One region of the Streptomyces sp. NPDC006372 genome, then DNA from elsewhere that is predicted to be linked to it. Evidence: riboswitches for the same ligand, from Rfam matches in the RefSeq annotation. Region 1 holds a riboswitch; the other holds the start of a gene.
What was found. Region 1 has a riboswitch for glycine ahead of gcvT (glycine cleavage system aminomethyltransferase GcvT). Riboswitches for the same ligand answer to the same signal wherever they lie in the genome.
Positions count from the first base shown of each region.

Region 1 (5,264 bases):
ACCGCCTCCTCGTCGACGACGAAGCCGCCGCCGACCGAGTAGTACGTCTTCGTCAGCAGCTCCGCGCCCGAGGCGTCGTACGCCCACAGGGTCATGCCGTTGGCGTGGTACGGCAGGGCCTTGCGGCGGTGCAGGACCATGTCGTCGTCGAAGGAGAACGCGATCTCGTGCTCGCCCAGCAGCCTCAGCCGGCCGTCCGCCTTGATCGTCTCCACTCGCTCGTCGGCGGACTCCACGTCCACGCTGCGCGGCGAGTCGCCCTCCAGGCCGAGCAGCACCGCCTTGGGCGTGCCGTGGCCGTGGCCCGTGGCGCCGAGCGAGCCGTACAGCTCGGCGCGGACCGAGGCGACCGACTCCAGCACCTTTTCGTTGCGCAGCCGCCGGGCGAACAGCCCCGCCGCCCGCATGGGGCCGACCGTGTGGGAGCTGGACGGGCCGATGCCGATCGAGAACAGGTCGAAGACCGAGATGGCCACGGGGGTACTCCTGACTACGGGGTGGTGCACAGGGTGCGGGTCGCCGTGACCGCTTCTGGCGGCACGGCGACCCCGAGCGGTGTTCGTTACTTGTTCAGGCCCGGGTACAGCGGGTGCCTGTCGGCCAGGGCCTTCACCCGGGCCTTGAGCGCCTCGGTGTCGTAGGACGGCTTCAGCGCCTCGGCGATGACGTCCGCGACCTCCGCGAAGTCCTCGGCCGTGAAGCCCCGGGTCGCCAGGGCCGGGGTGCCGATCCGCAGCCCGGACGTCACCATCGGCGGGCGCGGGTCGTTCGGGATCGCGTTGCGGTTGACCGTGATGCCCACCTCGTGGAGGCGGTCCTCGGCCTGCTGACCGTCCAGCTCCGAGTGGCGCAGGTCGACCAGGACGAGGTGCACGTCCGTGCCGCCGGACAGGACGTCGACGCCCACGGCCCGGACGTCGTCCCGCACCAGACGCTCGGCCAGGATGCGGGCACCCTCCAGCGTACGGCGCTGGCGCTCCTTGAAGTCCTCCGAGGCCGCGACCTTGAAGGCGACCGCCTTGGCCGCGATCACGTGCTCCAGCGGACCGCCCTGCTGACCGGGGAAGACAGCGGAGTTGATCTTCTTGGCCAGTTCGGCCGTGGAGAGGATCACACCGCCGCGCGGTCCGCCCAGCGTCTTGTGGGTGGTCGTCGTCACCACGTGCGCGTGCGGCACGGGGTTCGGGTGCAGCCCCGCCGCGACCAGCCCGGCGAAGTGCGCCATGTCGACCATCAGGTACGCGCCGACCTCGTCCGCGATCCGGCGGAACGCGGCGAAGTCCAGCTGTCGCGGGTACGCCGACCAGCCGGCGACGATCAGCTTCGGCCTGGACTCCTTGGCGAGCCGCTCGACCTCGGCCATGTCGACCCGGCCGTCCTCGCCCACGTGGTAGGCGACGACGTCGTAGAGCTTGCCGGAGAAGTTGATCTTCATGCCGTGGGTCAGGTGCCCGCCGTGCGCGAGGTTCAGACCCATGATGGTGTCGCCCGGCTTGAGCAGCGCGAACATCGCGGCGGCGTTGGCCTGGGCGCCCGAGTGCGGCTGGACGTTGGCGTGCTCGGCGCCGAACAGCTCCTTGATGCGGTCGATCGCGATCTGCTCGACCACGTCGACGTGCTCGCAGCCGCCGTAGTAGCGGCGGCCCGGGTAGCCCTCGGCGTACTTGTTGGTGAGGACCGAGCCCTGCGCCTCCATGACCGCGACCGGAGCGAAGTTCTCCGAGGCGATCATCTCGAGCGTGGACTGCTGGCGGTGCAGCTCGGCGTCGACCGCCGCCGCCACGGCCGGGTCGAGCTCGTGCAGGGGGGTGTTCAGGACGGACATACGGCTACGACTCCTCAGCCGGCGGAGAACGCGGTGTACTCGTCGGCGGAGAGCAGGTCGCCCGGCTCGTCCGTGACGCGCACCTTGAACAGCCAGCCGCCCTCGAAGGGGGCCGAGTTCACCAGCGACGGATCGTTGACGACGTCCTCGTTGACCTCGGTGACCTCACCCGCGACCGGGGAGTACAGGTCGGACACCGACTTGGTCGACTCCAGCTCGCCGCAGGTCTCGCCCGCGGACACCGTGTCACCGACCTCGGGGAGCTGGACGAAGACGACGTCGCCGAGGGCGTTGGCCGCGTGCTCCGTGATGCCGACCGTCGAGACGCCGTCCTCGGCGGCCGACAGCCACTCGTGCTCCTTGCTGTAGCGCAGCTGCTGGGGGTTGCTCATGGCCTGGATTCTCCTGTACGCGCGGGAGTGCTGATGAAGGGGACCGCTGGTGAGCGGGGTGATGGGTGATGGGCCCGGGACCGCGGGGCGGCCCGTGGTCAGTGTCTACTTCTGGCGCTTGTAGAACGGCAGCGCCACGACCTCGTACGGCTCGTGACTGCCCCGGATGTCCACGGCCACACCGGGCGTGCCGGGGGCGGCGTGCGCGGCGTCGACGTAGGCCATCGCGATCGGCTTGCCGAGCGTGGGGGAGGGGGCGCCGGAGGTCACCTCGCCGATCACCTCGCCACCGGCGACGACCGCGTACCCGGCGCGCGGCACCCGGCGGCCCTCGGCGACCAGGCCGACCAGGACGCGGGGCGGGTTCTGCTCTGCACGGGCGGCCGCCCCGGCCAGCGCCTCGCGCCCCACGAAGTCGCCCTCCTTCTCGAACTTCACCACCCGGCCGAGCCCGGCGTCGAACGGCGTGAGGGAGGTGCTCAGTTCGTGCCCGTACAGCGGCATGCCCGCCTCCAGGCGCAGGGTGTCACGGCAGGACAGCCCGCACGGGGTCAGGCCGGCGCCCTCGCCCGCCTTGGTCAGGGCCTGCCACAGCTCGACCGCGTGCTCCGGCTTCACGAACAGCTCGAAACCGTCCTCGCCGGTGTACCCGGTACGGGCGATCAGGGCCGGGACCCCCGCGACCGTGCCGGGCAGCCCGGCGTAGTACTTCAGGCCGTCGAGGCCGGCGTCGGTCAGGGACTTCAGGATCCCCGGCGACTCGGGGCCCTGGACGGCGATCAGGGCGTAGGCGTCCCGGTCGTCGCGCACCTCGGCGTCGAACCCGGCGGAACGTTCCACCAGCGCGTCCAGGACCACCTGGGCGTTGGAGGCGTTGGCGACGACCATGTACTCGTGCTCGGCCAGCCGGTAGACGATCAGGTCGTCGAGGATGCCGCCGTCGGCCCGGCAGATCATGGTGTACCGGGCACGGCCGGGCTTGACGCCGCCGATGTTGCCGACCAGCGCGTGGTCGAGCAGGGCGGCGGCCTGCGGGCCGGTGACGGTGATCTCGCCCATGTGGGAGAGGTCGAAGAGCCCGGCCTTCGTGCGCACGGCGTGGTGCTCGTCGCGCTCGGAACCGTAGCGCAGGGGCATGTCCCAGCCGGCGAAGTCGGTCATCGTCGCGCCGAGCGAGCGATGCAGGGCATCGAGCGCGGTGTGACGGAGTTCTCCTGTACTGCTCACGGTCGGTTCTCCCAGATGCATGACGGCGAGGTCGTTCCTCCCCATCTGTCATCGGAACCTGAGAGGTTCGCCATGACCGCACGGGACACGGCTTGCACCTTGGGTGGAGCCACGCCGCCTCCCGGTACATCCGGAGGAGGGTGCGGCCCGCTTTTCAGATGTGCCTCGCCCGCGCGGTAACGGGGCCTGAGAGATTCAAGGGAGGGACTTGCTCCTTCGGCGCCCCAGCGTCAGCGGTGCTGGGGACTCTCCCGCGCGGATTCAAACGGCCGGTATGCAGTTGGCGCGCACATCATTGCACGCATCCTGCCGGGGTGGCAGGGGGATCACCCTTTGCTGCATGACGATCACACTAGGCACGTCGAACCCACGTCGTCGCCGGGAACATGTGAACGACCCATCACCGTCACGAAGCAGGGGCCGACTCCGCCGGAACGAGACTGCGACGCTCCGCGTCGCAGCCACACGATTCGCCTCACCCCCGGCCTGAAGGCCGGAGCACTGCGCATGATGTCCGGTAGCAGGCCTGTTACAGGACGAGGACTGAAATAAGAGAGACCGGGCATTACCTTCTCTTTACACTCGGCGGGGATGGGACTCCGTACCTGGCCCCAGGGGAGGACGATCACGGTGAACAGGACCACCGCGTACGCCACGACGTCGGGCATCGCGCTGCCCGAGCAGCCGGCCGCTCCGGCCCGGGCGGTCTGCGGCCCGCTGCCCGTGCCGGTCGTCCGCGACCTGCGCGACCGCGCCGGCCGGGGCCCGCAGGCGCTGCTGTTCGGCCCCCGCGACCTGGTCGTGGTCACGGGCCTGCCCGGTAGCGGCAAGTCCACGCTGATGCGGCGCACCGTGCCGGGCCGGCGCGTCGACTCCCAGGACACCCGCGACCGCTGGGAGGGCCGCATGCCGCGCTTCCTGCCGTACGCGGTCTACCGCCCCCTCGTCCGCCTCGCCCACTACGCCGGGCTGCGCCGCGCCCTGCGCACCGGCGAGGGCGTCGTGGTGCACGACTGCGGCACCCAGACCTGGGTCCGCCGCTGGCTGGCCCGCGAGGCCCGCCGCCGGGGCGGCACCCTGCACCTCCTGCTCCTCGACGTCACACCGGAGCAGGCCCTGGAGGGCCAGCGCGACCGCGGCCGCGGCGTCTCGCGCTACGCCTTCCTGCGCCACCGCGCCGCCGGCGCCCGCCTGCTGCGCTCGGTGGAACGCGGCGAACTCCCCACCGGCTGCGGCTCGGCCATCCTCGCCGACCGCAACACGGCGAACACCCTGCACCGCATCGGCTTCACATCCTGACCGCGCAGCGGTGCATCACCCGCCGGCAACCCGTTGGGTGCTTGTACCCACCGGCACCTCGGCCGTCCGCGGCCCACCCACCGCGTGCTCCACGAGCCGGCCGTACTCGCCCCCGCCCTGTGCTCACCGCTCGCCGCGCATGAGCCGCTAGCCTTCTTAGCCACAGCAGTGGTTTCAGGCAGGCGGTAGGCAGATGGACTTCCCGGCGGACTTCTCCGCGGACTTCCCGGCGCAGACACAGACCCACCCGCACGGTGGATGGCCCGGCAACGAGCTGGAGGAGGTGCTCTCGGCCTCCCTCGGCGCCGGGCCGTCGGCCGCCGGGCGGGTCGTCGAGGTGCTCGGCCGGAGTTTCGTCTGGATCCCGCTGCCCAGCGGCGGCGGCCCGAACAGCGGCCCCCTCGACCTGCCCGCCATCGAGATCGACGGCCAGGCGTTCGTGCCGGTGTTCAGCTCCGAGGAGCAGTTCCGCCAGGTCGTCGGCTCCCACATGTCGTACACCATCGCCCCAGCCGTGGAGT
Region 1 is NZ_JBEXQJ010000014.1:45,042-50,305, forward strand. It holds gene ABZ016_RS21435 (L-serine ammonia-lyase) at 1-476, opposite strand, end outside; gene glyA (serine hydroxymethyltransferase) at 563-1,825, opposite strand; gene gcvH (glycine cleavage system protein GcvH) at 1,840-2,217, opposite strand; gene gcvT (glycine cleavage system aminomethyltransferase GcvT) at 2,323-3,444, opposite strand; glycine riboswitch at 3,609-3,708, opposite strand; gene ABZ016_RS21455 (AAA family ATPase) at 4,075-4,743, shown strand; gene ABZ016_RS21460 (enhanced serine sensitivity protein SseB) at 4,937-5,264, shown strand, end outside.

Region 2 (5,264 bases), on a different contig from region 1:
TCAGGTGCGAGACGTCACCGCCGAAGTGGCCGGGCTTGGCGAGCCCCACCAGCGCGTTGAGGTTGGCCCCGTCGACGTAGACCTGGCCGCCCGCCTCGTGGACCTGGCCGCAGATCTCGGAGACGTGCTCCTCGAACACACCGTGCGTGGACGGGTACGTGATCATCAGCACCGCAAGCTCGTCCCGGTGCTGCTCGATCTTCGCCCGCAGGTCCTCGACGTCGATCTCGCCGTCCTCGGCGGTCTTCACGACGACGACCTTCATGCCCGCCATCACCGCGCTCGCGGCGTTGGTGCCGTGCGCGGACGACGGGATCAGGCACACCGTGCGCTGCTCGTCCCCGTTGGCGCGGTGGTACCCGCGTACGGCGAGCAGACCGGCCAGCTCACCCTGCGAGCCGGCGTTCGGCTGGAGGGACACCTTGTCGTACCCGGTGACCTCGGCGAGACGGTCCTCGAGCTCCCGGATCAGCGTGAGGTAACCCGCGGCCTGCTCGACGGGCGCGAAGGGGTGCAGCTGACCGAACTCGGGCCAGGTGACCGGCTCCATCTCCGTGGTCGCGTTGAGCTTCATGGTGCAGGAGCCCAGCGGGATCATGCCGCGGTCGAGCGCGTAGTCGCGGTCGGCGAGCCGGCGCAGGTAGCGCAGCATGGCGGTCTCGGAACGGTGCTGATGGAAGACGGGGTGCGTCAGGTACTCGTCGGTGCGCAGCAGAGTCTCCGGAAGCACCTCCTCCGTGGCCGCGTCCAGCGCCTCGACGACGCCCTCGACGCCGAAGGCGGCCCACACGGCACGCAGCTGGGCGCGGGTGGTGGTCTCGTCGCAGGCGATCGAGACGTGGTCGGCGTCGACCAGTCGCAGGTTGACCCCGTTCTCCTGCGCGGCGGCCACGACGTCGGCGGCCCTGCCCGGCACCCGCACCGTCACGGTGTCGAAGTAGGCGCCGTGCACGACCTCGACCCCGCCGTTCTCCAGACCGGCGGCGAGGACCGTGGCGTACCGGTGGGTGCGCCGCGCGATGCCCTTCAGGCCCTCCGGCCCGTGGTAGACGGCGTACATGCCGGCCATGACGGCGAGCAGGACCTGCGCCGTGCAGATGTTGCTGGTGGCCTTCTCGCGGCGGATGTGCTGCTCACGCGTCTGGAGCGCGAGCCGGTAGGCCTTGTTCCCGTCGGCGTCCACGGACACCCCGACGAGCCGCCCCGGCAGGCTGCGCGCCATCTTCTCCCGCACCGCCATGTAACCGGCGTGCGGCCCGCCGAAGCCCATCGGTACACCGAAGCGCTGCGTCGTCCCGACCGCGATGTCCGCGCCGAGCTCGCCGGGGGACTTCAGCAGGGTCAGCGCGAGCAGGTCGGCGGCGACGGTGACGATCGCCCCGAGCTCGTGCGCCTGGTCGACGACCGGCTTGATGTCCCGTACGGCCCCGGAGGCGCCCGGGTACTGGATCAGCACGCCGTTGATCTCACGCTCGGCGATCTCGGCCGGGATGCCGTCGCCGAGGTCGGCGACGACGACCTCGACACCGGTCGGCTCGGCCCGGGTCCGGATCACCGCGACGGTCTGCGGCAGCGCGTCCGCGTCGACCAGGAACAGACCCTTCTTGTTCTTGCCCAGACGCCGCGACAGCGCCATGGCCTCGGCGGCCGCGGTGCCCTCGTCGAGCAGGGAGGCGCCGGAGGTCGGCAGCCCGGTCAGGTCGGCGACCATGGTCTGGAAGTTGAGCAGCGCCTCGAGCCGCCCCTGCGAGATCTCCGGCTGGTACGGCGTGTAGGCCGTGTACCAGGCCGGGTTCTCCATGACGTTGCGCATGACGACCGGCGGCGTGAAGGTGCCGTAGTACCCGAGACCGATCATGGAACCGAGGACCTGGTTGCGGTCGGCGAGGGAGCGCAGTTCGGCGATCACCTCGGCCTCGCTGCGGGCGCCCGGCAGGTCGAGCGCCTCGGCACTCTTGATCACGGCCGGAACCGCGGCGGCAGTGAGCTCGTCGAGCGAGCCGTAGCCGACCTGGGCGAGCATCTTGGCGCGGGCCTCGTGGTCGGGGCCGATGTGGCGCTGCTCGAAGGGGACTGCCTCTTCGAGCTCGGAGAGCGGAATGCGATGGGCGGTCATTTGCGGAGGCCTCCTGGTCTGACACGACCTTCGAGGGGCACCACGGCGCGGGTACCCGGACGGCCTCCCCCTCTGTCATCTCAACCTGAGAGCTTCACCGGATCGCCCGAAGGCCTCCGGCTTTCACCGTCGGTGAGAGCGGAAGCCGTCGACACCCGCCCTGCTTTCCAGAGTGACCTCGTCCGTGCGGTACGTGGGCCTGAGAGATTCCGGGGAGGATTTGCTCCTTCGGCGCCTCCGATGGTGTCCGGAGGACTCTCCCGCACGGGGTCAGCAGCCGTTGCCAGCCTACCAGCGAGGTCTACGCACGAACCTTCGAGTGGCCGCGTTCCCCATTGTGCCGTTTTGTAGTGTTTACGGATGAGTTGCGACCATGTGGAGGGCCCGTGCGAACCGATATCGATCCGCGCAACCTGATCGGCCGCAAGGCGTTCGACCGCAACGGAACCAGGATCGGCACGATCGACGAGGTCTACCTCGACGACGCCACCGGCGAGCCGGAGTGGGCGGCCATACGGACCGGCCTGTTCAGCAGGGACGCCTTCGTCCCCCTCGAGCCCAGCGAACTGATCGACGGCGCCCTCCACGTCCCCTTCGACCGCGCCCTGATCAAGGACGCCCCCGACTTCGGCGTGGGCCGCCACCTCTCACCGGAGCAGGAACTCCAGCTCTACCACCACTACGGCCTCGACGTGGCCGCCCCTCCCCCGCTCCGGGACCACGACTTCGGCAAGCTGGCCGACAAGGACGAGACGGCCACCTGACGCCCTCGACGGGCCCCTACGGGGCAGCGGACCGCGCCCCGACCGCCCCGGCCCCACCATCCGGCCCCCGGCCCCCCTCCGGTCTCGGCGCTCTCGGTAATACCAGCGGCAGCGGATCCGCCGGCTCCAGCTGCGGATCGTCGACCCGGAGCGTCCGCACCCGCCCCGGCCCCGAGTCGGGCGTCTCGAACCGCACGGTGACCCGTCCCAGCCCACTGCCCTGCACCCATCCGTGCCCGAACTCGGCGTGCCGCACGTCGTGCCCGGCGGGCCAGCGCCGCTCGGCGAGCGCGGGCCGCTCCTCGACCGGGGCTGTGGCGGGCTCCTCGAGGGGCCCCTCCGCGTTCGCCCGCTCCCCCGCCGCCTGTGCGAAGAGGTCCTCCTGCGTGTAGTCGGCGAGCCCGCTGACCCCCACCCCGAGCAGCCGCACACCACCCGTCGTGTCGACCGAGTCCAGCAGGCGGGCCGCCGCCTCCCTGATCACCCCGGGGTCGTCCGTCGGCCCCCGCAGCGTCTCGGACCGGGTGAGCGTCGAGAAGTCGTACCGCCGCACCTTCAGCACGATGGTCCGCCCGGACAGCCCCGCTCCGCGCAGGCGCCGCACGCACCGGTCGGCGAGTCGCTGCACCTCGAGACCGACCCGCAAGCGGTCGTGGATGTCCACGTCGTAGGTGTCCTCGACCGACACCGACTTCGCCTCCCGCTCCGCCACCACGGGCCGGTCGTCCCGCGCCAGCGCCATCGCGTAGAGCCCGTGCCCGTGCGCCTTCCCCAGCAGCCGCACCAGCTCGTCCTCCCCCGCCTCGGCGATCTCCTCGACCGTGGTGATCCCGGCCCGCCGCAGATGGTCGCCGGTCGCCGGGCCCACTCCGGGCAGCGTCCGCACGGACATGGGGCCGAGCATGGCCCGCTCCGTCCCCGGCTCGATCACCACCAGACCGTCGGGCTTGGCCTGCTCCGAGGCGATCTTCGCGAGCATCTTCGAGGCGGCGAGGCCGACCGATCCCGTGAGCCCGGTGACCGTCCGGATGTCCGAGCGCAGCTGTGCCCCGGCCAGCCGCGCCGACCGCTCGTCCCAGGCCGCTCCCCCGGCCTCCAGGTCCACGAACGCCTCGTCCAGGCTCAGCGGCTCCACGAGTGGCGACAAGGCACGCAGCAGCTCCATCACCCGCTCGCTGATCGCCCGGTAGAACCCGAAGCGCGGCACGAGGTAGGCGGCGTTGGGCGCGAGCCGCCGGGCCTGTGCCATGGGCATCGCGGAGTGCACCCCGAAGACCCGGGCCTCGTACGACGCCGTGGCCACCACGCCCCGCGGGCCGAGCCCGCCCACCACGACGGCCTTCCCGCGCAGGCTCGGCTTGGACGCCTGCTCCACCGAGGCGAAGAAGGCATCCATGTCGAGATGCAGGATCGTGGGCGCGGTTCTCACGACTCCGATGCTGCCCCATGCCACTGACAACGCCACCGAGCGACCGCCCGGCCCCTTTGGAGCAACCGCTTGCCGACCGGCGCGGAAACGTCCCGCCTCAAGCGTCGAGGGCTCTCCGGGCGGCTCAGACCGCCCGGTTCCGCCGCCGTGCCAGCTCGTCCGCCGGATTGGTCCCGACCAGGGTCTCGCCGGTGTCGATCCGCTCGCCGTGCAGCTGGGACAGTGCGCTCTCGACGTCCCGCCACACCACGCCCACGGCGATCCCGAAAACGCCCTGGCCGCCTTGGAGCAGGGCGTGCACCTCGTCCGGCGAGCTGCACTCGTAGACCGTCGCCCCGTCGCTCATCAGCGTCATGCGCTCCAGGTCGCTGAAACCGCGTTCCCTGAGGTGCTGGACGGCCGTGCGGATGTTCTGCAGTGACACCCCGGTGTCGAGGAACCGCTTGACGATCTTCAGTACGACGACGTCCCGGAAGCTGTACAGCCGCTGCGTCCCCGACCCGTAGGCGGGGCGCACGCTCGGCTCGACGAGGCCGGTGCGGGCCCAGTAGTCCAGCTGCCGGTAGGTGATACCGGCGGCCGCACAGGCCGTGGGGCCGCGATAGCCGATCTGCTCGGACGCCTCGGACGTCATGGACGCCGTCCCTCCGCTGCTCGGCACGACCGTAGGGAGCTGTGGAGTGTGATCGGCCGCCTCACCGGGCTGGGGATACCCCCCGCTCGCACGGAGCCGAGAACCGGGGGGAGCGTACGGACCGCTCGCCCTGAGACTGCGCTCGGGGCCGCCCCCAGCCGTACCGTCGCCGCTGCTTCTCACGCCGACCTCCGTCCTTGACCTGCCTTCTCGACGGTAGGCAGTCACCAGGGGTGCGTCAACGATCGCCACACTCGCCACGCCGAGTGATAATCACCCTAAGAGTGGTTTCCCGTGCCCCACCGCGGGGAAAGGCTAGCC
Region 2 is NZ_JBEXQJ010000026.1:112,959-118,222, forward strand. It holds gene gcvP (aminomethyl-transferring glycine dehydrogenase) at 1-2,116, opposite strand, end outside; glycine riboswitch at 2,294-2,389, opposite strand; gene ABZ016_RS30715 (PRC-barrel domain-containing protein) at 2,503-2,880, shown strand; gene ABZ016_RS30720 (DNA polymerase IV) at 2,897-4,309, opposite strand; gene ABZ016_RS30725 (MerR family transcriptional regulator) at 4,434-5,126, opposite strand.
Region 2: it holds a riboswitch for glycine, as region 1 does, so the genes downstream of both, gcvP (aminomethyl-transferring glycine dehydrogenase) here and gcvT (glycine cleavage system aminomethyltransferase GcvT) in region 1, are expected to answer to the same signal.